4 regions of the Streptomyces sp. NPDC057854 genome follow, and region 1 is predicted to be linked to each of the others. Evidence: riboswitches for the same ligand, from Rfam matches in the RefSeq annotation. Region 1 holds a riboswitch; each other region holds the start of a gene.
What was found. A riboswitch is a leader RNA that binds a small molecule or an ion and turns the genes downstream of it on or off. The one in region 1 is predicted to bind cyclic di-AMP.
Positions count from the first base shown of each region.

Region 2: linked by a shared signal. The riboswitch ahead of ACFVQZ_RS12820 (LysM peptidoglycan-binding domain-containing protein) and the one ahead of ACFVQZ_RS11600 (M23 family metallopeptidase) in region 1 are both predicted to bind cyclic di-AMP.
Region 3: linked by a shared signal. The riboswitch ahead of ACFVQZ_RS04900 (transglycosylase family protein) and the one ahead of ACFVQZ_RS11600 (M23 family metallopeptidase) in region 1 are both predicted to bind cyclic di-AMP.
Region 4: linked by a shared signal. The riboswitch ahead of ACFVQZ_RS26705 (M23 family metallopeptidase) and the one ahead of ACFVQZ_RS11600 (M23 family metallopeptidase) in region 1 are both predicted to bind cyclic di-AMP.

Region 1 covers NZ_JBHVMF010000006.1:182,134-187,736, forward strand. Annotated here, with positions in the region: gene ACFVQZ_RS11585 (GNAT family N-acetyltransferase) at 1-1,365, opposite strand, end outside; gene ACFVQZ_RS11590 (HPr family phosphocarrier protein) at 1,560-1,841, shown strand; gene ACFVQZ_RS11595 (GntR family transcriptional regulator) at 2,029-2,712, opposite strand; gene ACFVQZ_RS11600 (M23 family metallopeptidase) at 2,906-3,676, opposite strand; cyclic di-AMP (ydaO/yuaA leader) riboswitch at 3,686-3,846, opposite strand; gene ACFVQZ_RS11605 (M16 family metallopeptidase) at 4,045-5,409, opposite strand; gene ACFVQZ_RS11610 (M16 family metallopeptidase) at 5,436-5,603, opposite strand, start outside.
Region 2 covers NZ_JBHVMF010000007.1:148,796-154,398, reverse strand. Annotated here, with positions in the region: gene ACFVQZ_RS12830 (sugar isomerase) at 33-959, opposite strand; gene ACFVQZ_RS12825 (hypothetical protein) at 1,069-1,653, opposite strand; cyclic di-AMP (ydaO/yuaA leader) riboswitch at 2,005-2,191, shown strand; gene ACFVQZ_RS12820 (LysM peptidoglycan-binding domain-containing protein) at 2,196-3,092, shown strand; gene ACFVQZ_RS12815 (phosphoribosyltransferase family protein) at 3,086-4,390, opposite strand; gene ACFVQZ_RS12810 (universal stress protein) at 4,485-5,393, opposite strand; gene ACFVQZ_RS12805 (alpha/beta fold hydrolase) at 5,549-5,603, opposite strand, start outside.
Region 3 covers NZ_JBHVMF010000002.1:124,363-129,965, reverse strand. Annotated here, with positions in the region: gene ACFVQZ_RS04910 (cytochrome P450) at 1-1,187, shown strand, start outside; gene ACFVQZ_RS04905 (transglycosylase family protein) at 1,385-2,485, shown strand; cyclic di-AMP (ydaO/yuaA leader) riboswitch at 2,750-2,925, shown strand; gene ACFVQZ_RS04900 (transglycosylase family protein) at 2,930-3,682, shown strand; gene eno (phosphopyruvate hydratase) at 3,973-5,259, shown strand; gene ACFVQZ_RS04890 (septum formation initiator family protein) at 5,362-5,603, shown strand, end outside.
Region 4 covers NZ_JBHVMF010000020.1:137,472-143,074, reverse strand. Annotated here, with positions in the region: gene ACFVQZ_RS26715 (PrsW family intramembrane metalloprotease) at 1-812, shown strand, start outside; gene ACFVQZ_RS26710 (aldo/keto reductase) at 809-1,768, opposite strand; gene ACFVQZ_RS26705 (M23 family metallopeptidase) at 1,882-3,099, opposite strand; cyclic di-AMP (ydaO/yuaA leader) riboswitch at 3,111-3,260, opposite strand; gene ACFVQZ_RS26700 (PP2C family protein-serine/threonine phosphatase) at 3,493-4,737, opposite strand; gene ACFVQZ_RS26695 (MFS transporter) at 4,952-5,603, opposite strand, start outside.

The sequences.
Region 1 (5,603 bases):
GCGGGGGTTGCCGATCGACTCCAGGTAGAGCAGGACGACGTCGGTGGCCGGGTCGTCGTACCAGTGCTGGAGGAAGTCGTTGCCGGAGACGTCGGCGCGGTTGCCGGCGGAGATGAAGGAGGAGAGGCCCGCGCCACGCCGGTGCAGTCCGGCGAGGAGGGCGATGCCGATGGCGCCGGACTGGGTGAAGAGGCCGATGCGGCCGGCGGCGGGCATCTCGGGGGCGAGGGAGGCGTTGAGCCGCACGTCGTCGGCGGTGTTGATGATGCCGAAGGCGTTGGGGCCGATGATCCGCATGCCGTACGAGCGGGCCTGCCGGACCAGGGCGCGCTGCCGCTCGCGGCCCTCGGTGCCGCTCTCGGCGTATCCGGCGGAGAGGACGACGAGGCCGCGGACGCCGTGCTCGCCGCAGTCGGCCACGACATCGGGGACCCGTTCGGCGGGGACGGCGACGACCGCGAGGTCGACGGTGGCGCCGATGGCGGCGACGGAGGGGAAGGCGGGCACGCCGTCGAGTGCGGCGCCGGGGGTGCCGAGCACGGGGTTGACCGCGTACAGCCGGCCGGTGAAGCCGGTGCCCCGCAGGTTCCGCAGGACCGTGCGGCCGACGCCGCCGGGGGTGCGTCCGGCGCCGACGACGGCGACGGAGCCGGGGGCGAGGAGCCGCTGGACGGAGCGGGCCTCGGCGCGCTGCTCGCGGGCGCGCTGGACGGCGAGGGAGCGGTCGGTGGGCTCCAGGTCGAGGTGGAGCCGGACCGAGCCGTCCTCGAAGCTGCGCTTCTGGGTGTAGCCGGCGTCCGTGAACACCTTGATCATCTTGGTGTTGGCGGGCAGTACCTCGGCGGCGAAGCGGCGGATGCCGCGCTCGCGGGCGACGGCCGCGATGTGTTCGAGGAGCGCGGAGGCGACGCCGCGCCCCTGGTGGGCGTCCTGGACGAGGAAGGCGACCTCGGCCTCGTCGGCGGGCGCGGAGGCGGGCAGGCCGCGGGCGTCGATCCGGTCGTAGCGGACGGTGGCGATGAACTCGCCGCCGACGGTGGCGGCGAGGCCGACCCGGTCGACGAAGTCGTGGTGGGTGAAGCGGTGGACGTCCTTGGCGGAGAGCCGGGGGTAGGGGGCGAAGAATCGGTAGTACTTCGACTCGTCCGAGACCTGCTCGTAGAAGCTGACGAGCCGGCCTGCGTCGTCGGCGGTGATGGGGCGCACGCGCGCGGTGCCGCCGTCGCGGAGCACGACGTCGGCCTCCCAGTGGTCGGGGTAGGCGTGCTCCTGCGGGGCCGGGCGCCCGGCCGGGGCCTGCCGCTCCCCCGGTCCCGCACCGCCCGTCCCGTCCGGTCCGTCCGCCTGTTCCGACGTGCTCCGCATGGGGCACAGCCTACGGCCGGGGTCCGACAGCGGCACCGTCCGCGCGCGGCCCGGGAGGGACGCGGCACGGTCCGCGCGCCGCCGGGGCGGGAGGGCCGGAGGTCGTACGGTGGGGGGACCAACGTCGACGGGAGCACTCCGCTTCCCGTGAGAGACTGGTCTAGACAACCGCTGAAGACCTGAAGGGCAACACCATGGCTGAGCGCCGCGTCAACGTCGGCTGGGCCGAGGGCCTGCACGCCCGCCCCGCCTCCATCTTCGTCCGTGCCGCCACGGCCTCCGGTGTTCCGGTGACCATCGCCAAGGCCGGCGGCAACCCGGTGAACGCCGCCTCCATGCTCGCGGTGCTCGGCCTGGGCGCGCAGGGCGGCGAGGAGATCGTGCTCGCTTCGGACGCCGAGGGCGCCGAGGCCGCGCTGGAGCGCCTCGCCAAGCTGGTGGCCGAGGGCCTGGACGAGCTTCCCGAGACGGTCTGATCACGGCGAGTCGATCCCGTTCCCCACGGACGGCCGTGTCCCCGGAATTCCCGGCGGACACGGCCGTCCGGCATTTCCGCGGTCCCGCAATTTCCCTTTTCCGGGCAGCAGGAAAAGGCCGGGACAAGGTCGGCACAAAGCCGCGACAAGGCCGGGAGAATTCCTCTTCCTGTATACGGCGCCCGTGTTAAATCCGGGAACTCGCCGTGTTGACGGCGTGTTGCGAAACCCTCACGCGGCCGTGCTCCGGCCTTTTCAGCCGGTGCAGCGGCAGGGAGCGCTCGGCGTGCAGGGCGGTCAGCGCGCGGGCCCGCTCGGCGTCCCCGCGCGCGACGGCGTCGACGATCGCCCCGTGCTCGGCCCAGGCGTCCGCCGGCCGGTCCGGCGGGTCCACGACGTACATCCAGGCGATCTTGTGGCGCAGCTGGGTGAGCAGGACGGCGAGCGCCGGGCTGCCGGACGCCTGCGCCAGCGTCTCGTGGAACCAGCCGCCGAGCGCCCGCAGGTCCTCCCCCTGCCCCCGCCGGGCCCGCTCCTGTCCCAGCCTGACCAGGCCGCGCAGCACCTTGAGGTGGGCGTCGGTGCGCCGCTGGGCGGCCCGGGCGGCGCCGAGCGGTTCGAGCAGCGCCCGTACGTCGAGGAGGTCTGCGGCCTCCTGGTCGGTGGGCTCGGCGACCTGGGCGCCCGCGTGCCGGCGGCTGACCACGAAGCCCTCGGACTCCAGGGTGCGCAGGGCCTCGCGGACCGGCACGCGGGAGACGCCGTAGCGCCGGGCGAGCTGGTCCTCGGTGAGCCGGCTGCCGCGCTCGAAGACCCCCGAGACGATGTCGTCCCGGATCGCCGTGCATACCGATTGCGCGGGAACCCGCATGTCCGACCTCCGTATTCGCTCCGCGCGCCCCGCATTCGAGCGGCGCTTCTTCCGCGACTCTATTGCAGCGCGCCGGAAATTCCGATGCCCCCTCGGAATCCGGCCGGTAGACGCCCGGGGCATGCGGGCCGGAAGCGACGGAAAAGGCCCCGGCTCGGGAGAGCCGGGGCCTTTTCGGGGCGGGAATGGCGGGTCAGAGGCTGACGCCGCGGGCGCGGAGGTACGCGACGGGGTTGATGTCGGAGCCGTACTCGGCGGTGGCGCGGGCCTCGAAGTGCAGGTGCGGGCCGGTCGAGTTGCCGGTCGAGCCGGAGACGCCTATCTGCTGGCCGGGCTCGACGGTCTGGCCGACGTAGACGCCGATGGACGACAGGTGGCCGTACTGGGTATAGGTGCCGTCGTGCATCCGGATCACGACGTTGTTGCCGTACGCGCCGCCCCAGCCGGCCTCGACGACGGTGCCGGAGCCGACGGAGACGACCGGGGTGCCGTAGGCGGCGTGGAAGTCGACGCCGGAGTGGCTGCCGGAGGACCAGAGGGAGCCGCCGGTCTTGTAGCCGGTGGAGACGTACGAGCCGGCGACCGGGAGGTTGAAGGAGGCGAGGCGGCGGCGCTCGGCCTCGCGGGCGGCGCGCTCCTTCTCCTCGCGGATCTCCTTGGCGCGGGCCTCGGCCTTGCGCTTCGCCTCGGCGCGCGCCTTGGCCCGGGCCTCGGCCTCGGCGGCCTCCTGCTCCTGGGCGGCGGCCTGCGCGCTGATCTGGTCGGCGATCGACTCGTCGGCGATCACCTTCATGAGGCCGGTGTCCTCGGGGGAACGGTCCTCCCCGTCGGCGGCGAGGGCCGGAGAGGCGAGGGTGCCGACGACGCCGGTGGTCGCGAGGGCGGCCACGCCGGCGATGCCGGCGCTGCGGCGAGCCAGTCGGCTCGCACCACGGTGCTTCCCGGTGGCACGGGTGAACGCCAAGAGACGGTCCTTTCCTTCCTTCTCGCCTACCGGGTTAGCTGACGGGTTCGGAGCAGGAAGGTCTCCTACGGGCCCCTCCGCGCGGGCGAAGGCGTCCGATTCACCCCAGGGACTGGTGGGTCCCCGGCTCCCCAGGCTCGCGCCTGACGGGGACTCGGCGATGACTGTCCGGTGCCGCGGGTGCGGCGCGTGCGTGGGCCGGACAGCCGCGTCGACGCTAGGCCGGACGGATGTCGATCGCCAAACAGACACGCCTTTTTGTAAGACATGCCACAGGGCATACGATCATGCTTAGCTTCATAACGGACAAAGCGGAGGTCCCCGACGCTTCATCGCATCGGAGACCTCCGCCGCCCGCTGACCCGGGGTCAGCTCACCACGGTCACCTCGCCGATGCCGAGGGCTCGCACGGGCTCCTCGATCTGCGCGGCGTCGCCCACCAGCACGGTGACCAGCCGGTCCACCGGGAAGGCGCTGACGACGGCCGCCGTGGCCTCGACCGTGCCGGTCTCGGCGAGCCGCGCGTACAGCCGGGCCTGGTAGTCGTCCGGCAGGTGCTGCTCGACCTGGTCGGACAGGGTCGCGGCGACCGAGGCGGCCGTCTCGTACTTGAGCGGCGCCACCCCCACCAGGTTCTGCACCGCGACGTCCCGCTCGGCGTCGGTCAGTCCGCCCTCGGCCAGCGTGCGCAGGACCTTCCACAGGTCCTCCAGGGCCGGCGCGGTGTTCGGTGTGTCGACCGAGCCGCTGATGGCGAGGAGCGAGGCGCCGTGCCCCTCGCCGTCCGAGCGGAGCACCTGCCCGAAGGCGCGCACGCCGTACGTGTAGCCCTTCTCCTCGCGCAGGACGGCGTCCAGACGGGACGTCAGGGTGCCGCCGAGGCAGTAGACGCCGAGGACCTGCGCGGCCCAGACGGAGTCGTGGCGGTCCGGCCCGATCCGGCCGATGAGCAGCTGCGTCTGGACGGCCCCCGGACGGTCGACGATGACGACCCGTCCGGTGTCGTCGGCGGTGATCGGCTGCATGGGGCGCGGCGCGGCCGGCGCGCCGGTCCAGCGGCCCAGCGTGTCGGCGAGGACCGCGTCCAGGTCCACGCCGGTGAGGTCGCCGACGACGACCGCGGTGGCGGTGGCGGGCCGCAGGTGCGCGTCGTAGAAGGCGCGGACGGCGGCGGCGTCGATGGCCTCCACCGTCTTCTCGGTGCCCTGGCGCGGCCGGGACATCCGCGCGGAGGCCGGGAAGAGCTCCTTGTAGAGCTGCTTGGCCGCGCGCCGGCTCGGGTTGGCGGACTCGTGCGGGATCTCGTCGAGCCGGTTGGCCACCAGACGCTTGACCTCGTCGGCGTCGAACGCCGGGGAGGTCAGCGCCTCGGCGACGAGCGCGAGCGCCTTCGGCAGGCGGGAGACCGGGACCTCCAGGGAGACCCGGACGCCGGGGTGGTCGGCGTGCGCGTCGAGGGAGGCGCCGCAGCGCTCCAGCTCCGCCGCGAACTCCTCGGCGCCGCGCTCGGTGGTCCCCTCGGAGAGGGCGCGCGCCATGATGGTGGCGACGCCGTCGAGGCCCTCGGGCTCGGCGTCCAGCGGCGCGTCGAAGAAGAGCTCGACGGCGACGACCTGCTGGCCGGGGCGGTGGCAGCGCAGCACGGTCAGGCCGTTGTCGAGCGTGCCGCGCTCGGGGGCCGGGAAGGCCCACGGCCTCGCCGCGCCGGCCTGCGGCTGGGGGTGGAACTCCATGCTGGTCAGGGGCTGGGCGGTGTCCGTCACTGGTCCGCTCCCTCTTCGTCGTCGCTCTCGTCGGTGGCGTCGCTGTCGGCGGTCTCGGCCGGCTCGTACACCAGCACCGCGCGGTTGTCCGGCCGGAGCCGGGCCGCGGCCACCTCGCGCACCTCGTCCGCGGTGACCGAGAGGACCCGGTCGACGGCGGTCAG
Region 2 (5,603 bases), on a different contig from region 1:
GCTACGGCTCCGCGGAGTAGGGCCCGCGGGCGTCAGGCCGCCCCGGCGTCGGCGAGGACCACCGAGCGGGTGAGGTTCCGCGGGCGGTCCGGGTCCAGGCCGCGCGCCTCGGCGACCGCGACGGCGAGCCGCTGGGCCACGACGAGTTCGGCGAGCGGATCGAGACCGCCGTCGACGAGGGTGCCGCCGACCGCCCGGATCTCCTCGGCGAGGCCGCCGGGCAGGGGGCCGAAGGTCCAGGCGACCCGGCCGGGCCCGGTGATGCTGATCGGCCCGTGGCGGTACTCCATCGCCGGGTACGCCTCCGTCCACGCGCCGGCCGCCTCCCGCATCTTGAGCCCGGCCTCCTGGGCGAGGCCGTAGGTCCAGCCGCTGCCGAGGAACGTGACCTGCTCGGCGTCGCGCACGGAGTCCTCCAGCGGCCGGGCGAGGGCGAGTTCGGCGTCGTCGGCGGCGCGGGCGACGGAGCCGACGCCGGCCGGGAGCGCATCCTCGGCCTCCAGGTGGGCGCGGAGGAGCGCGAGGGCCGTGGTGGCGAAGCGGGTCTGGACGACCGACTCCTCGTCGGCGAAGTCGAGGACGGCGAGGGCGTCGGCGCCGTCCCGCACCGGGGTGGCCGGGTCGGCGGTGATCGCGCCGGTGGGGACGGTGCCCTTCAGCCGGTCGAGGACGGCCAGGACCTCGCTGGTGGTGCCGGAACGGGTGAGCGCGACGACCCGGTCGTACCGCCGCCCGTGGGGGAAGCGGGAGGCGGCGAACGCGTCCGTCTCCCCGTGCCCGCCGGCCTCGCGCAGGTCCGCGTACGCCTGCGCCATGAACCACGAGGTGCCGCAGCCGATCACGGCGACCCGCTCCCCGCGCCGGGGCAGCGCGGCGGCGTGCGCGGGCAGGGTGCGGAGCGCTTCCCGCCAGAGGGCGGGCTGGGTGGCGATCTCGGCGGCGGTACGGGACGGGGCCATGCGCACTCCTTGCACGGAAGGACTGACATCAATGCGTGAAGCTGCTCGTAACAAGCATCATTCAAGCAGATACAGTCACCCGTCGACCAGAGTCCACCGGGGGCCTGGATCAGCGGCCGGCGACGGACGCGCGGTGGATCGTGGCGTCGAGGAGGGCGAGCGCGTCCGCCGCGGTGCGGCCGGGGGCACGGTTCCAGGGGCCGATGAGGCCGTGCCAGCCGCGGGACCGCAGCTCGGTCATGATCCAGGCACCGGCCTCGTTCATGGTGGCGGCGCTGCCGTGGCCGAGCCGGTGGGCGGCGAGCAGCGCGCCGCAGACGCACCGCGCGCCGCGCGCGTCCCGGAGCTTGTACGGGGTGTTCTGCCAGCCCCACTCCTCCAGGACCCGGCGCGCGTACGCCAGGTGCACGGAGGGCCGGACGTCCGGGCGGCCGATGCGGCGCCAGACGTGCAGCCGGTCCGGGAGCGCGGCGCCGATCCGGCCGGGCAGCGGGCGTTCGGCGGGCGGCGGCGCCGGCAGCGCGTCGAGCGCGTCGGCGACGAGCCGGTCCACGGGGACGGACAGCAGGCTCCGCCACGCCTCGGAGGCCGGGCCGGGCGCGGGGGCGGGCGCGGGGGCGGGCGCGAGCAGCCGCTCCCAGGCGGCGCTCTCGTAGAGCCGGGCCGCCTCGCGGTCGAGGGTGTCCGGATCCATCAAAGCGGGAGAAAGCGGGGCAGTTGAGGACATCCCCCCATGATTGGCGATGCGTGTCCGGTTTGCCGTGTATGCACCGCGCATGCCACCCCAACACGTGGGCATTACGGAGCACATTCCAACGAACAGAACCAGGCGGCCTATTCGGACATTACGCACCCCGTGACGCGACTCACTTTCCCTCCGCCGCCACCGCCCCCGCCCCCGTCAGAATCCGCGCCGCACAAGGGAATCCGGAATCACCGCGAGAACGGTCGATCTTGAATTCCGGCACATCGATCTTTGCCCTTCCTTTTCCCGTGTCCGCGCGTCTTGTTCCGCGCCGCATTTCTCGCCTACGGTCACCTCCATTCGGGCGGACCGCCGAATCCTGCCACCGCCCGGACGACCTCCCATTGCACCCGACGGCAGGAGCGGGGGACCCACCACACCGCCGGTCCGGACCACCGGAACGGCTCGGGGTGAAGCCGCGTGCGCGCGGCCGGACACCTCCCCGTCCGAACCCGACAGCTCACCTCGCAGGCGCCGGAGAGGAAACCGTCATGCCCGCTCACGGCAAGCACCGCCGCCCCCGACGCCGCCCCGTCTCCCGAGGTCTCGCCTTCGCGGGCACCGGCGGAGTCGCCCTCGCCCTGCCCCTCGTCGTCCCGGCCACCGCCGGCGCCGAGCCCGTCGCGCGGACCGCCGCACCGGCCGCCGCCGTCGCGGCCCCGGCCGCCGCTCCCGCCACCCCGGCACAGGCCCCCGCCACCGTTCCGGCCGCGCCGGCCGCCGCGCCCCGCGCGTACACCGTGGTGCAGGGCGACTCGCTTTCCCTGATCGCCCACCGAAAGGGAATTCAGGGCGGCTGGAAGGCGCTTTACCAGGCGAACCGGACCGCCGTCGGTGACAATCCGTCACTCATTCATCCGGGCCTGGAACTGACGATTCGTCGGGATTCCGCCGGGGCCGTCCCCGCCCCGCGGAAGACCGTCCGGAAGGACACCGCGAAGCCCGCCGCCGGCGGTTCCGCCGAACGGGCGAGCCGCTCCGCCGCCCGCCCCGCGGCCCCCGCCGCGCAGACCCGCGCGACGGTCGCACAGGCCGCGCCGCAGGCCGCTCCCGCCGCCACCCGGTACGCCGACAACCTGGACGGCTGGATCCGCGAGTCGCTCGACGTCATGGCCCGCTACGGCATCCCCGGCACGTACGACGGCATCCTCCGCAACGTCATGCGCGAGTCCTCCGGCAATCCCCGCGCCATCAACCTCTGGGACTCGAACGCCGCCAAGGGCACCCCCTCCAAGGGCCTGCTCCAGGTCATCGACCCGACGTTCGCGGCCTACCACGTGCCGGGCACCTCGCTCGACCCGTACGACCCCGTCGCGAACATCACTGCCGCCTGCAACTACGCGGCCGACCGGTACGGCTCCATCGACAACGTCAACGGCGCCTACTGACCGGCCCCGCCGGTCACCGCCGCGAAGCGGCCGGTGAACCAGGCGGTGGCCAGTTCCGCGACCCGTTCCAGGGCGCCGGGCTCCTCGAAGAGGTGGCCGGCGCCCGGCACGACCTCCAGCCGGCTCTCGCAGCGCAGCAGCGCCTCGGCCCGCCGGTTGAGGTCCAGGACCAGGTCGTCGTCGCCGCCGACGATCAGCAGCGTCGGCGCCCGCACCGCGGCCAGCCGCTCCCCCGCGAGGTCGGGCCGGCCGCCCCGGGACACCACGGCGGCCACGTCGTCGTCCGGCGCCGCCGCGGCCCACAGCGCGGCGGCGGCGCCCGTACTCGCCCCGAAGTACCCCCGCGGCAGCGCCGCGGTCTCCGGCCGCCGCGCCGCCCAGGCGGACACCCGGGCCAGCCGCCCGGCGAGCAGCGGGGTGTCGAACACCTGCGCCCGGTCGGCCGCCTCGGCCTCCGTGAGCAGGTCGAACAGGAGCGTCCCGAGCCCGGCCCCGTTCAGGGCGCCGGCCACCGCCCGGTTCCTGGGGCTGTCCCGGCCGCTGCCGCTGCCGTGCGCGAAGAGGACCAGACCGGCCGCCCCGTCGGGCAGCGCGAGGTCGCCCGGCAGCTCGACGCCGTCGACCCCGATCCGTACGGAGGTGTTCCGGACCACCGGGGCGCGCCCCGCCCGGCTCCGGTCGAGCAGGGCCACCACCTCGGCGTCCGGCGTCTGGTCGAAGTCCCGGTAGAACTGGCCGACGGCCGCGAACTCCGCCGGGGTGTGGACGGCGACCGTCTCGTCGGCCTCCCCACCGAGCCGCGCCGCCCAGTCGTCCGGCGCCACCGGCACGGCGAGCACGATCCGCGCGGCTCCCCCGGCCCGTACCGTCCGGCAGGCGGCCAGCGCGGTCGCCCCGGTGGCGAGGCCGTCGTCGACGACCACCACCGTCCGCCCCTCCAGCGGCACCGGCCGCCGGCTGCCCCGGTACGTCCGGGTCCGGTCGGCCAGCACCTGCCGCTCCCGCACCTCGGCGTCCGCCAGGTCCCCCTCGCTGACGCCCGCGAGCCGCACGACCTCCTCGTTGACGACCCGGACCCCGCCCTCGCCGATCGCCCCCATGGCGACCTCCGGCCGGCCCGGCACGCCCAGCTTGCGGACCAGGCAGATGTCGAGCGGCGCGTCCAGCGCGTCCGCCACCTCGGCCGCCACCGGAACGCCGCCGCGCGGCAGTCCGACGACGACCACGTCGCGGCCCCTGAGGTGGTCGAGCCGGGCGGCGAGCCGCCGCCCCGCGTCCTCCCGGTCGGCGAAGTACATGACGGCCGCCTTCCCGATCTCGCGTCCCCCCTCGTGGTCGCGTCCCCCTCGGCGGGGCCGGCGGGCCCCTCCCTCCAGGGTCGCACCCGTCGCGTCAGCCGGCCGGGTTCCGGACGACGGCGACCGGGCACTGGGCGTGGTGGAGCAGCGCCTGGCTCACCGACCCCAGCAGCAGGCCCGCGAAGCCGCCGCGCCCGCGCGCCCCCATGACGACCAGCTGGGCGCCCTCGCTCTCCTCCAGCAGCACCTCGCGCGGGCTGCCCCGCAGCAGCCGCGGCTCGGCCTTCGCGCCGGGGTGCCGTGCGGCGGCCCGCGCCAGCGCGGCGTCGAGGACGCGGCCCGCCTCCGCGTGCACCTCCTCGGCGCTCTGGAACAGCGGGGTGAGGTCGGCGGGGCCGGTGCTCGGCGCCCAGGCGTGGACGGCGACGAGCTCCGCGCCGCGCGCCCTCGCCTCCGTGAAGGCGAAGTCGACGGCCGCGTCGGAGTCCGGGGAGCCGTCGACCGCGAGGAGCACCGGCCCGTCCGGCTCGTCCCGGCCGCGCACGACCAGGACGGGGCAGGCGGCGTGCGCGGCGAGGTGGACGGCGACGGAGCCCAGCACCAGCGCGCCGAAGGCCCCGGTGCCGCGGCTGCCGACGACCACCAGCTCCGCCCCCGCCGAGCGGGTGGCGAGGACCACGAGCGGTTCGCCGGAGATCAGCTCGCCGGAGACCTCCGTGCCGGGGGCGACGGCCCGGGCCCGGGCGACCGCCGTGTCCAGGACGATCTCCGCCTGCCGCCGCAGCCCGCTCTCGGTCGGGCCGTACAGCGACGGCTCCAGGCCGACGCGGAACAGCGGCCAGACGAACGCGTGCGCGACGACCAGCCGCACCCCGCGCTGTCCCGCCTCCCGCGCCGCCGCCTCCACCGCCCGGAGCGCCGACGGCGATCCGTCCGTGCCGACGAGGACGAACGGTCCGCCGTCCGTCTCCGCCGCCGTCATCCGTTCCTCGCTGCGCCCCATCGCCGTGCTTCCTTCCGGTGGTGCTCCGCCGCTCGCGGGTGGCCTCGTGACCGAGTACACCCGTCGACTGCCCGCCGGGCCGGGCGCCACGCGGGCCGGAGGTCCCGCGCGGCCCCGCGGAAGGTCCCTTCCGGGTCCGCCGTTCCGGGGGGGCGTCAGGCGGCGAGGAACGCCTCGATGGCGCGGGCGAGGTCCTTCGGCGTCTCCTCC
Region 3 (5,603 bases), on a different contig from region 1:
GCACCACCCTCCCCAGCGGCGTCGAGGCGTGGCTCGTCACCCGGTACGCGGACGCCCGGCAGGCCCTCGCCGACCAGCGGCTCTCCAAGAACCCCGTGCACCACGCCGAACCCGGCAAGACGGGCATCCCGGGCGAGCGCAGCGCCGGCCTGATGACCCACCTGCTCAACATCGACCCGCCGGACCACACCCGGCTGCGGCGGCTCGTGTCCAAGGCGTTCACCCCGCGCCGGGTCGCCGCCTTCGCGCCGCGCGTGCAGGAGCTGGCGGACCGGCTCATCGACTCCTTCGCGGAGCGGGGGAGCGCCGACCTCATCCACGAGTACGCCTTCCCGCTGCCCATCTACGCCATCTGCGACATGCTCGGCGTCCCCGCCGAGGACCAGGACGACTTCCGCGACTGGGCCGGGATGATGATCCGGCACGGCGGAGGACCCCGGGGCGGGGTCGCGCGGTCGGTGAAGAAGATCCGCGGATACCTGGCGGAGCTGATCCACCGCAAGCGGCAGACCCTCGGCGAGGAGGGCGCGGACGACCTCATCTCCGGGCTGATCCGCGCCTCCGACCACGGCGACCACCTCACCGAGGCCGAGGCCGTCGCCATGTGCTTCGTGCTGCTCTTCGCCGGCTTCGAGACGACCATCAACCTCATCGGCAACGGCACCTACGCCCTGCTCCGCAACCCGGAGCAGCGCGCCCTCCTCCAGTCCTCGCTCGCCGCCGGCGAGACCGGGCTCCTGGAGACCGGCGTCGAGGAACTGCTCCGCTACGACGGGCCGGTGGAGCTGGCGACCTGGCGGTACGCCACCACCGACCTCACCCTCGGCGGCCAGGCCGTCCCGGCCGGCGACCCCGTCCTCGTCGTCCTCGCGGCGGCCGACCGCGACCCGGACCGCTTCGGCGCCCCGGACACCCTCGACCTCGCCCGCACCGACAACCAGCACCTCGGGTACGGGCACGGCATCCACTACTGCCTGGGCGCGCCGCTCGCCCGGCTGGAGGGCCAGACCGCGCTCGCCACCCTCCTGACCCGCCTGCCCGACCTGCGGCTCGGCGCCGATCCGGACGAACTGCGGTGGCGCGGCGGGCTCATCATGCGCGGATTGCGCACGCTTCCGGTCGAGTTCACCCCATCCGCACCCCGTCCGCACCCCCGCACGGCGGGTGACGGAGGATCAGAAATGTGATCTTCACGTGATCGCGCGGCCATCGACTTGTGACGGACGTTCGAATGCGGCTACGTTCGCGCCAACGTTCGGCCCGACCCCGGCCGTCCCAGGCGTCACCGCCGACCCGCCGTCACGCGAAAGGCCCCGACATGCTTTCCGGAAACGGACGACACCGTCGACCCCGCCAGGCTCCCGCGATCGTCGTCACCGCCGGAGTGACCGGATCCGCCCTGGCGCTCCCGCTGCTCGCCACCGGATCCGCCTCCGCCGCCGACGCGGCCACCTGGGACCGCGTCGCCGCCTGCGAGTCCGGGGGCCAGTGGAGCGCCAACCTCGGCAACGGGGCCTTCGGCGGGCTCCAGATGACGCAGGAGCTGTGGGAGCGGCACGGCGGACTCGCGTACGCCACCAGCCCCGACCTCGCCAGCCGCGCCCAGCAGATCACCGTCGCCGAGCGGGCCCTGGCCTCCGGCAGCACCGCCTGGGCCACCTGCGCCCCCATCGCCGGCCTGGAGAACGACGGCGAGGCGACCGGCGTGCACCCCGGCCCCGTGGTCCCGCGGGAGGAAGAGGGCGGCGTGGCGCCCGAGTCGAACCGCACCGGCGGCACGCCCGCCGGCACCGACACCGCCACCGCCCCCGCCGAGCGCCCGGCGGCCGGGGAGACCGCGGAGACGTCCGCCCCGGCCACCACGCCGGCCGACTCCACGGGGCGGGCGGAGACCGCGGAGACGGCCGCGGAGACGGAGGAGGCGCGGAAGGCGCCGTCGGGGTCCGCCACGGCCCCGGCGAAGCCCACCTCTCCCACCTCCCCCGACACGTCCACCGCGCCCACGGCCCCCGGGGTCGGCGTCACGCCGCTGCCGGCGACCACCGCGCCCGGCGCCCCGGACGCCTCCACGGGCACGCCCGAGGCCCCGGTCGGCACCCCGGACGGCTCGGGCGCCCCCGTGGCGCCCACCACCCCGGCGGCCCCCGGCACGGAGGGGTCTGACGTGGCGTCGGCCGCGCCCGGGACGGGCAAGCACCGGGGCGAGGCCGCCCCGGAGGAAACCGGCAAGTCGGACACCAGTCAGGAATCCGGGCGACATGCCGCAGCTGCGGACAAGGTCGTATCAACCCCCGTCAACGCGGACGAGGCTGACGCCTACACCGTGCGGCCGGGTGACTCCCTGTCGGAGATCGCGCAGGCGAACGACCTTCCGGGTGGCTGGGATGCCCTCTACGACGCCAACCGCCAGACGGTCGGCACCGACCCGGATCTCATCCTCCCTGGTCAGAGCCTGGAACTGACGGTCCCTTCGTCGGAGAAGTGAGGCCGTTTCAGGGGCGTATGTCCGATTTTGGGAAAGTGAGACATGGGTCTCTTCGCCCCAACTGGCGTGTCACGTCCGCAAACTTTGCTTCCGTCAGCTCTCACCTGCGCAAACGAGGTCTGACGGAGGGCAAGGAAGGGCGTTTTGTCCGTCGTGAGCCTCTTTGAACTTCGAGCACCTGTGTGTCTACGGTCGACACCGCTCGCCACCGCGGGCCCCGTCGACCGAAACGCCGAGTCCTGCCGTCGGCCGCCGGGAACTGTCGTCGCGAAAGCGCCGCAGGCAGGAGTGGGGGACCCAAGGTTCGTGCCGGGCCCGGCCGTCGACAGCGACGGCCGCAGGACCGGCTAGGGGTGAAGCCGCGTGCTAGGACACGCGGCCGGGCGACTCTTCCAGCCCGAACCCGACAGCTCACCTCACAGGCGTCGGTGAAGAGGAAACTCCATGCTGTTCTCCGGCACGGGCAAGCGTCGTCGTCCCTCCAAGGCCACCCGCGTCGTCGCCCTCGTCGGCGTCACCGGCGCGGCCGTCGCCGCCCCGCTGATGGCCGCCGGCACCGCCTCGGCCGCCACCGCCTCCGAGTGGGACCGCGTCGCCCAGTGCGAGTCCGGCGGCAACTGGTCCATCAACACCGGCAACGGCTACTACGGCGGCCTCCAGTTCTCCGCCTCCACGTGGGCCGCGTACGGCGGCACCGCCTACGCCGCCACCGCCGACCAGGCCAGCAAGTCGCAGCAGATCGCCATCGCCGAGAAGGTCCTCGCGGGCCAGGGCAAGGGCGCCTGGCCGAGCTGCGGCGTCGGCCTCTCCTCCGCCTCCTACGACGGCGGCTCCGCCGAGGCCGCTCCGCAGCAGCGGAGCACCCAGCAGCAGAGCACCCAGCAGGCCGCCCCGCGCCAGAGCGCCCCCGAGCGCTCCTCGGAGCAGTCCGCCACCCGCAGCGAGCAGCGCCAGGCCCCGAAGCGCACCGCGCAGGCCGCCCCGCAGGCCGCCGCCAAGAAGACCGTCACCACCCCGACCGGCAAGAAGGTCAAGAAGGGCGACGGCGAGTACAAGGTCGTCGCCGGCGACACCCTCAGCAAGATCGCCGCGGCGCAGGGCGTCGAGGGCGGCTGGGCCGAGCTCTTCGAGCTCAACAAGGACGTCGTCGAGAACGCCGACCTGATCTACCCGGGCCAGCAGCTCCACCTCAAGTAAGGAGCCGCGGTGGCGGTGAGTCCGGCGGCTCACCGGCACCCGACGACCCTCCCGCGGTGACCACCCCGGTCCCGAGCCCCCTTCCCCCGTGGCTCCGGACCGGGGTTCCGGCGTTACCGCCCGGTAGTTCCCGGGTCTTTCGTCCTCCGATGCGTGCTCTTGGGCCCTTTTTCGTCCCAGGGGACGGGCGGTCGGCTGGCCGGAGCGCCGGAGCCGGTTAGGCTCTTGTCGCAAGGCGAACGAGACCTTGCGACCCCTGCGTCACACCTAGCGTCACATCCCAGAAGGAGATGCTCGTGCCGTCCATCGACGTCGTCGTAGCCCGGGAAATCCTGGACTCCCGAGGCAACCCCACGGTCGAGGTCGAGGTCGGCCTCGACGACGGCAGCACCGGCCGTGCTGCCGTGCCGTCCGGTGCCTCCACCGGTGCGTTCGAGGCTCTGGAGCTCCGTGACGGCGACCAGAACCGCTACCTCGGCAAGGGTGTCGAGAAGGCCGTCCTCGCCGTCATCGAGCAGATCGGCCCGGAGCTCGTCGGCTACGACGCCACCGAGCAGCGCCTGATCGACCAGGCCATGTTCGACCTGGACGCCACCCCGGACAAGTCGTCGCTCGGCGCCAACGCCATCCTCGGCGTCTCGCTCGCCGTCGCGCACGCCGCCTCCGAGGCCAGCGACCTCCCGCTCTTCCGCTACCTGGGCGGCCCGAACGCGCACCTGCTGCCCGTTCCGATGATGAACATCCTCAACGGTGGGTCGCACGCCGACTCCAACGTCGACATCCAGGAGTTCATGATCGCCCCGATCGGCGCGGAGTCCTTCTCCGAGGCGCTGCGCTGGGGCACCGAGGTCTACCACACCCTCAAGTCCGTCCTGAAGACCAAGGGCCTGTCCACCGGTCTCGGCGACGAGGGCGGCTTCGCCCCCAACCTCGGCTCCAACCGCGAGGCGCTCGACCTCATCCTGGAGGCCATCAAGCAGGCCGGCTACGTCCCCGGCAAGGACGTCGCCCTCGCCCTGGACGTCGCCGCCTCCGAGTTCTACAAGGACGGCAAGTACCTCTTCGAGGGCAAGGAGCGCTCCGCCGCCGAGATGACGGAGTACTACGAGGAGCTCGTCTCCGCGTACCCGCTCGTCTCCATCGAGGACCCGCTGTTCGAGGACGACTGGGCCGGCTGGAAGGTCATCACCGAGAAGCTCGGCGACAAGGTCCAGCTCGTCGGCGACGACCTCTTCGTCACCAACCCCGAGCGCCTCGCCCGCGGCATCGAGGAGAAGTCCGCCAACGCCCTCCTGGTCAAGGTCAACCAGATCGGCTCGCTGACCGAGACCCTCGACGCCGTCGAGCTCGCCCAGCGCAACGGCTTCAAGTGCATGATGTCCCACCGCTCCGGCGAGACCGAGGACGTCACCATCGCCGACCTCGCCGTCGCCACCAACTGCGGCCAGATCAAGACCGGCGCCCCGGCCCGCTCCGAGCGCGTCGCCAAGTACAACCAGCTGCTGCGCATCGAGGAGATCCTCGACGACGCCGCCGTCTACGCCGGCCGCAGCGCCTTCCCGCGCTTCAAGGGCTGACCTGCCCCGGCACCGCAGTTCCGTCCGTCCCCGCACCCGGTCCCGTACCGTGTGCGGGGACGGACGTGTGAGGGAGACCGGAGACAGGGGAGGCGGCAGGACATGGCCGTGAAGAACGGGGACCGGTTCTCGACCGCGACCCGGCTCAGGCTGATCGGCGAACAGACCGCCGCCCGCGTCTACCGCTCCCAGACCCGGCGCCAGGCCCGCCGCTCCCGGCTCACCGGCCGCGCCGCCTTCCTCGCCCTGGTCGTCTGCTCCCTCGTCGTCGCCCTCGCCTACCCGATACGGAGCTACGTCTCCCAGCAGGGCGAGATCGCCGACCAGGAGCGCAAGGCCGCCGA
Region 4 (5,603 bases), on a different contig from region 1:
GGGACTTCCGGAGTCTGGTGGACGGGGTGGTGATCGCCGGTTTCACGGCGACCGGCTTCGCGTTCACCGAGAACATCCTCTACCTCGGCAACGCCTTCGGCGAGGACCAGGACCTCGGGGACGGCGGGATCGGCGCCGTCACCGCCGGCACCTTCTTCGTCCGGGTCGTGATGTCGCCGTTCGCGCACCCGCTCTTCACGGTGCTGACCGGCATCGGCTTCGGTCTTGCCGCGCTCGCGCCGCGCGGGAAGCGGCTGCGCCGGGTGCTGCTGCCGCTCGCGGGGCTGCTGCTGGCGATGGGCGTCCACGCGCTGTGGAACGGTTCGGCGACCTTCGGCGGCCCGCTCGCCTTCTACGCCGTGTACGCGATGTTCATGGTCCCGGCCTTCGGGCTGCTGACCTGGCTGGCGGTGTGGAGCCGGCAGAAGGAGCTGCGGACCATCGCGGCGGTGCTGCCGGCGTACGCGGCGGCCGGCTGGCTGTCGCCGGAGGAGCCGCTGGCGCTCTCCTCGATGCGGGCCCGCCGCACGGCGCGCGAGGTGGCGTCCCGTACGTACGGGAAGGCGGGGGCGCGGACGGTCGGCGAGTACGAGTCGTTCGCGACCACGCTGGCGTTCCTGCGCGAGCGGGCCCGCCGGGGCACGGTCCCGGTGCCGGACTTCGCCGCCCGCGAGCAGGAGCTGCTGCACCACCTGTGGGAGCGCCGGGCGACGGCGTCCCCGGCGCTGTCGTACGCGGCCCGGGCCACCGGACGGGTGTGGGTGCCGCCGCAGTACCTCGACTACGGCGGCTACAACCCGTACAAGGGCTAGTCCACCGGCGTCTCGGAGGCGGTCGTGAGCCGGGCCAGTTCGGCGTCGGTCAGCGTCAGGCCGGCGGCGGCGACGAGCGCCGGCACCTGCTCGACCGTACGGGCCGAGGCGATCGGCGCGGTGACGGTGGGGCGGGAGGCGAGCCAGGCGAGGGCGACGGTGGCGGGCTCGGCGCCGTGGGCCTCGGCGACCTCGTCGAGCGCGGCGAGCACGGCCTGTCCGCGCGCGGTCTCGGCGAACGCGCCGGCCCGCGGGGCGCGGACGCTGTCGACGGACCGGCCGGGCCGGTACTTGCCGGTGAGGAAGCCGGAGGCGAGGCCGTAGTACGGGACGGCGGCGAGGCCCGCTTCGGCGGCGGTGTCGAGGAGCGGGCCCTCGTACTTCTCGCGCGCCACGAGGTTGTACTCGGGCTGCAGCGCCACGTACCGGGTGAGCCCTTCGGCCTCGGCGAAGTCGAGGGAGGCCCGCAGCCGCTCGGGCGAGATGTTGGAGGCGGCGACGGCCCGCACCTTGCCCTCCTTCACGAGCTGGTCGAGGGCGGTGACGATCTCCTCGACGGGGACCGTCTCGTCGTCGAAGTGCGTGTAGTACAGGTCGATGTAGTCGGTGCCGAGGCGGCGCAGGGAGGCTTCCGCGGCGGCCTTGACGGTGGGGGCGGAGAGGCCGTTGAGCGGGGCGAGGGCGCCGACCTTGGTGGCGACGACGACGTCGGAGCGGTTGCCCCGGGCGGCCAGCCAGCGGCCGATGACGGTCTCGGACTCGCCGCCCTCGTTGCCGTCGACCCACGCGGAGTAGACGTCGGCGGTGTCGACGAAGTTGCCGCCGGCGGCGGCGTAGGCGTCGAGGACGGCGAACGACGTCTTCTCGTCGGCGCTCCAGCCGAAGACGTTGCCGCCGAGGGCGAGCGGGAAGACGTGCAGGCCGGAGGTGCCCAGCGGGCGCAGAGTCGAGTCCATGGGGAGATCAACTCCGTGCGCCGCCGGGCGTATTCCGGTCGGGGAGCCTGAACCCCGGCCGGAAGGCTCGTACGGACGGACCGGCGGCCGGACCGTCGCGTCGGACCGTGGGGTCAGACCGTCAGGCCCTTGGAGCGCAGCCACTCGGCCGGGTCGATGCCCGCGCCGTCCGGGGTGTGGACCTCCATGTGGAGGTGGGGTCCGGTGACGTTGCCGGTGGCGCCGACGCGGCCGATGGTCTCGCCCGTGGTGACGGTCTGGCCGGCGGCGACGGTCATGGAGGAGAGGTGGCAGTACCAGACCTCGGTGCCGTCCTCCAGCTGCAGGACGATCCGGTAGCCGTACGAACCGGACCAGCCCGCGGACGTGATGGTGCCGCCGTGCACGGCCTTGAGCGGGGTGCCGGTGGGGGCCGCGAAGTCGAGGCCGGTGTGGTAGCCGGAGGACCACATCGAGCCGGACTGCATGTAGGTGGAGGTGAGGGTGTACGAGGAGAGCGGCATCGCGTAGCTGGCGGCCAGCTGGGCGAGGCGCTCGGCCTCCGCCTTCTCGGCGGCGATCCGCTCCGCCTCGGCCTTCTCCTCGGCGAGGCGCTTCTCCTCGGCGGCCTTCTCCGCGGCGATCCGCTCGGCCTCGGCCTTGGCGGCGGCTTCCGCCTGGACCTTGGCGTCCGCGGCGGCCTTCTCGGCGGCGGCCTTCTCGGCGGCCAGCTTCTCGGCGTCGACCGCGGCCTGCTGCTGCTGTTCGGCCTGCTGGAGGATGCGGGCGCGCAGGGCCTCGCCGGCGTCGGCGGCGGAGGCGGTGCGCTCGGCGGGGGCGGCCGTGGCGGTGCCGGCGGCGGCGGTGCCGGCCGGGGCGGTGTACGTGACGGAGGTGAGCGGCTTCGCCGCGGCGGCGCCCGCCGCGACGGGCGCGGAGCCCTGCGCGTCGGCGGTCTCCTCGTCGCCGCCGGGCAGCAGGGCGCCGACGCCGGGCAGGTCGTGGGCGTCCGGGAGGCCCAGGTCGGGAAGGTCCGGGAGGGAGATCGCGACCGGCGGCTTCTCCTGCGCGGTGGCGAGGCCGCCCGCGCCGACGGCGGCGATGACGCCGACGCCGAGGACGGTGGAGGAGCGGGCGAAGTTGGAGCGCTGCTTCACGACCCGGTGCCGGCCGCCGGCGCGGCTCTCGGCGCGCAGGGAGCCCTCGGTCGGGTTCCACTCCCCGGGGGAGGGGGTGAAGGAGGCGGTGTCGTACGCGCCCGGCGCGGCGCCGGCCGGGTCGTCCGCTCCGACGGCACCCGGGCCGCCGAAGGGCTCGAAGGGGGCACCGGGTACGGGGGTGTTGGACGCCACGGAGGCGCGCTCCTTTCCTTCCTTCTCGCCTACCGGGTTAGCTGACGGGTTCGGAGCAGGAAGGTCTCCTACGGGCGTGTTCGCACGGGGGGTGCGAGGGGCCCGATTCACCCCAAGGGATGGTTCCCCGGTTCCCTTTCGGGATTCGGCACGTGCGCACGGAGCCGCCTCTTGCGACGGCTGGGACGACCGCGCTGCGTTATCGAACGTTAATAGACACGACGGTCCGATTCCAAGCCGTTCCCCTTGATCATTCACGGAAATGGCAGGGATTCGCCCGAGTTGACCCCGCTTCAGTGCCGGTCCGTCAAACCTCTGAAATCTGACGGTGTGTCAATTGTTATCGCTGAGGCACCTCCTGACCACGCACGGTGAACGCCCGGCCGGATCGCGTCAACCTCCCGGCCCGGGCGGCACCACCGGCATGGTCCGCCGCCGCTCCGGCGCCCCGGCCGCCGGCCGGCTCACCGCCAGCAGCGCCATGTCGTCGGTCGTCCCCCCGCCGGTGTGCCGCCGCACGTCGTCCACGAGCGCGTCGAGCAGCTCCTCCGGCCCCGGGAAAACCGCGCCCGCCAGCCGGGCCGCCGGATCGTAGAAGACGCCGCCCGCGTCCCGCGCCTCCGAGAGGCCGTCGGTGTAGAAGAGCAGCGTCGCGCCCGCCGGGTACGCCCGCTCGTCGGCCCGGTCCGGCCACACCGACAGCTCGCCCATCCCGAGCGGCAGCGCCGCCTCGGCCGGCGCGACCGTCTCCAGGCGCCCGTCCCCGTACAGCAGCAGCGGCGGCGGGTGCCCCCGGTTCACCAGCCGGACCCGCCCGCCCGCGCGCGGGACCTCCGCCAGCACCGCCGTCGTGAACCCCTCGAAGGCGTCGAGCCCCTCGCGCCGCGTCCCCTCCCGGTCGAGGGCCCGGTCGAGCCGCCGCGCCACCCCCTCCAGCGTCGCCTCCTGCTCCGCCGCCTCCCGGAACGCGCCGATCACCACGGCGACCGCCTCCACCGCGTCCATCCCCTTGCCCCGCACGTCCCCGACCACCAGCCGCACCCCGTGCGGCGTGTCCTGCACCGCGAACAGGTCGCCGCCGATGAACGCGTCCGCCTGCGCCGCCTCGTACCGCGCCGCGCACTGCAGCCCGCCGATCCGCTCCGCCGGCATCGGCAGCACCGCCCGCTGCGCGGCCTCCGCGATGACCCGCGCCGACGCCAGCCGCTCGCCGCTGCGCCGCACCACCAGGTTGATCACCAGCGCCAGCGCGGACACCGTCACCACGGTCAGCGTCTCCGTCAGCGAGGGCACGTCGGTGAGCGTGTCGTTGTACGCGTGCAGCCCGACCGACGCCAGGATCGCCGCCAGCCCGGTCAGCAGCGTGGTGAGCCGGGAGAAGAACGGGGCGGCGATCAGCGGCGCGGCGGAGAACATCGGCGCCGCCGTGTACGCGGGCGGCGTCGCCAGGTCGAACACCACCCCGCCCGCGATGATCAGCGGCGGCAGCGCCCGCAGGACCCGCCGGGTCGCGCCGAACGGCGCGGACTGCCGCACCTCGCTCCCGTACGGTCCCCGGGTCGCGCCGGACCGGACGGGACCGCGGCCGGGCGGATCGCCCCGCCGCCCGCCGCCCGCCGCTCCCCGAGGGTGCGTCACCTTGAGTACTCCTGACCGGTCGCCGGCCCGCCGCCGCGCACCCTCCCAGGGTCCCCGCGCCGCGCCCGCCCGGCGACCGGCAGGCGTCCGACCGGCGTACGCGGCCCGCTCCACGCGCGCGTGGAGACCGGGTCCCACCCACGCGCGCGTGCATGCCGCGTCCCGCCCACGCGCGCGCGTGGGAACCGCGTACGGGCGGAAGCCCGGCCGTCCGCTACGACGTCGAGCCGTCCACCCGCAGCCGTCCGCCCCGCCCCAGGACCGCGACCGCCGCCGCACAGCCCAGGCCGACGCCGCAGAGCGCCAGCCACGGCGCGGCCGTCCAGCCCGTGACGTCGAGGAGCACACCCGTACCGAGGTTCCCGAGCGTGATCCCGATCCCGCAGACCGTGTTGTAGAGCCCGTAGTGGGTGGCCACCCAGCGGCCCCGGGAGAGCGCGACGACGGTGTCCATCTCGTACGGGTAGAGCACCGCGTTCGCCACCGCGAGGACCGCCGCGCACAGCAGCAGCGCCGCCGCGCCCCGCCCGAGCGTGGCGGGCAGCAGGAACGCGCCGCCCATCAGGGCCAGCCCGGCGACGAGGCTCCGCTCGCGGCCGAGCCGGGCCGCGCACCAGGCGGTGATCCGCAGCTGTCCGGCGAGCGCGACGAGCGCGGAGACGACGAACAGCGCGGTCGTCACGCCCGTGCCGCCCGCCGCGAGCGGCAGCGCCAGGTAGACCTGGAAGGACAGCACGTACGAACCGGTCATGGCGAGCGAGAAAAGCCAGAACACCCGGTTGCCGAGGACCGTGCGGAACTGCCCCCGGACCCCGGCCGCCCCGGCCGCCTCGCCGTCCTTCCGCTCCGGCCGGCCGCCGCCCGCC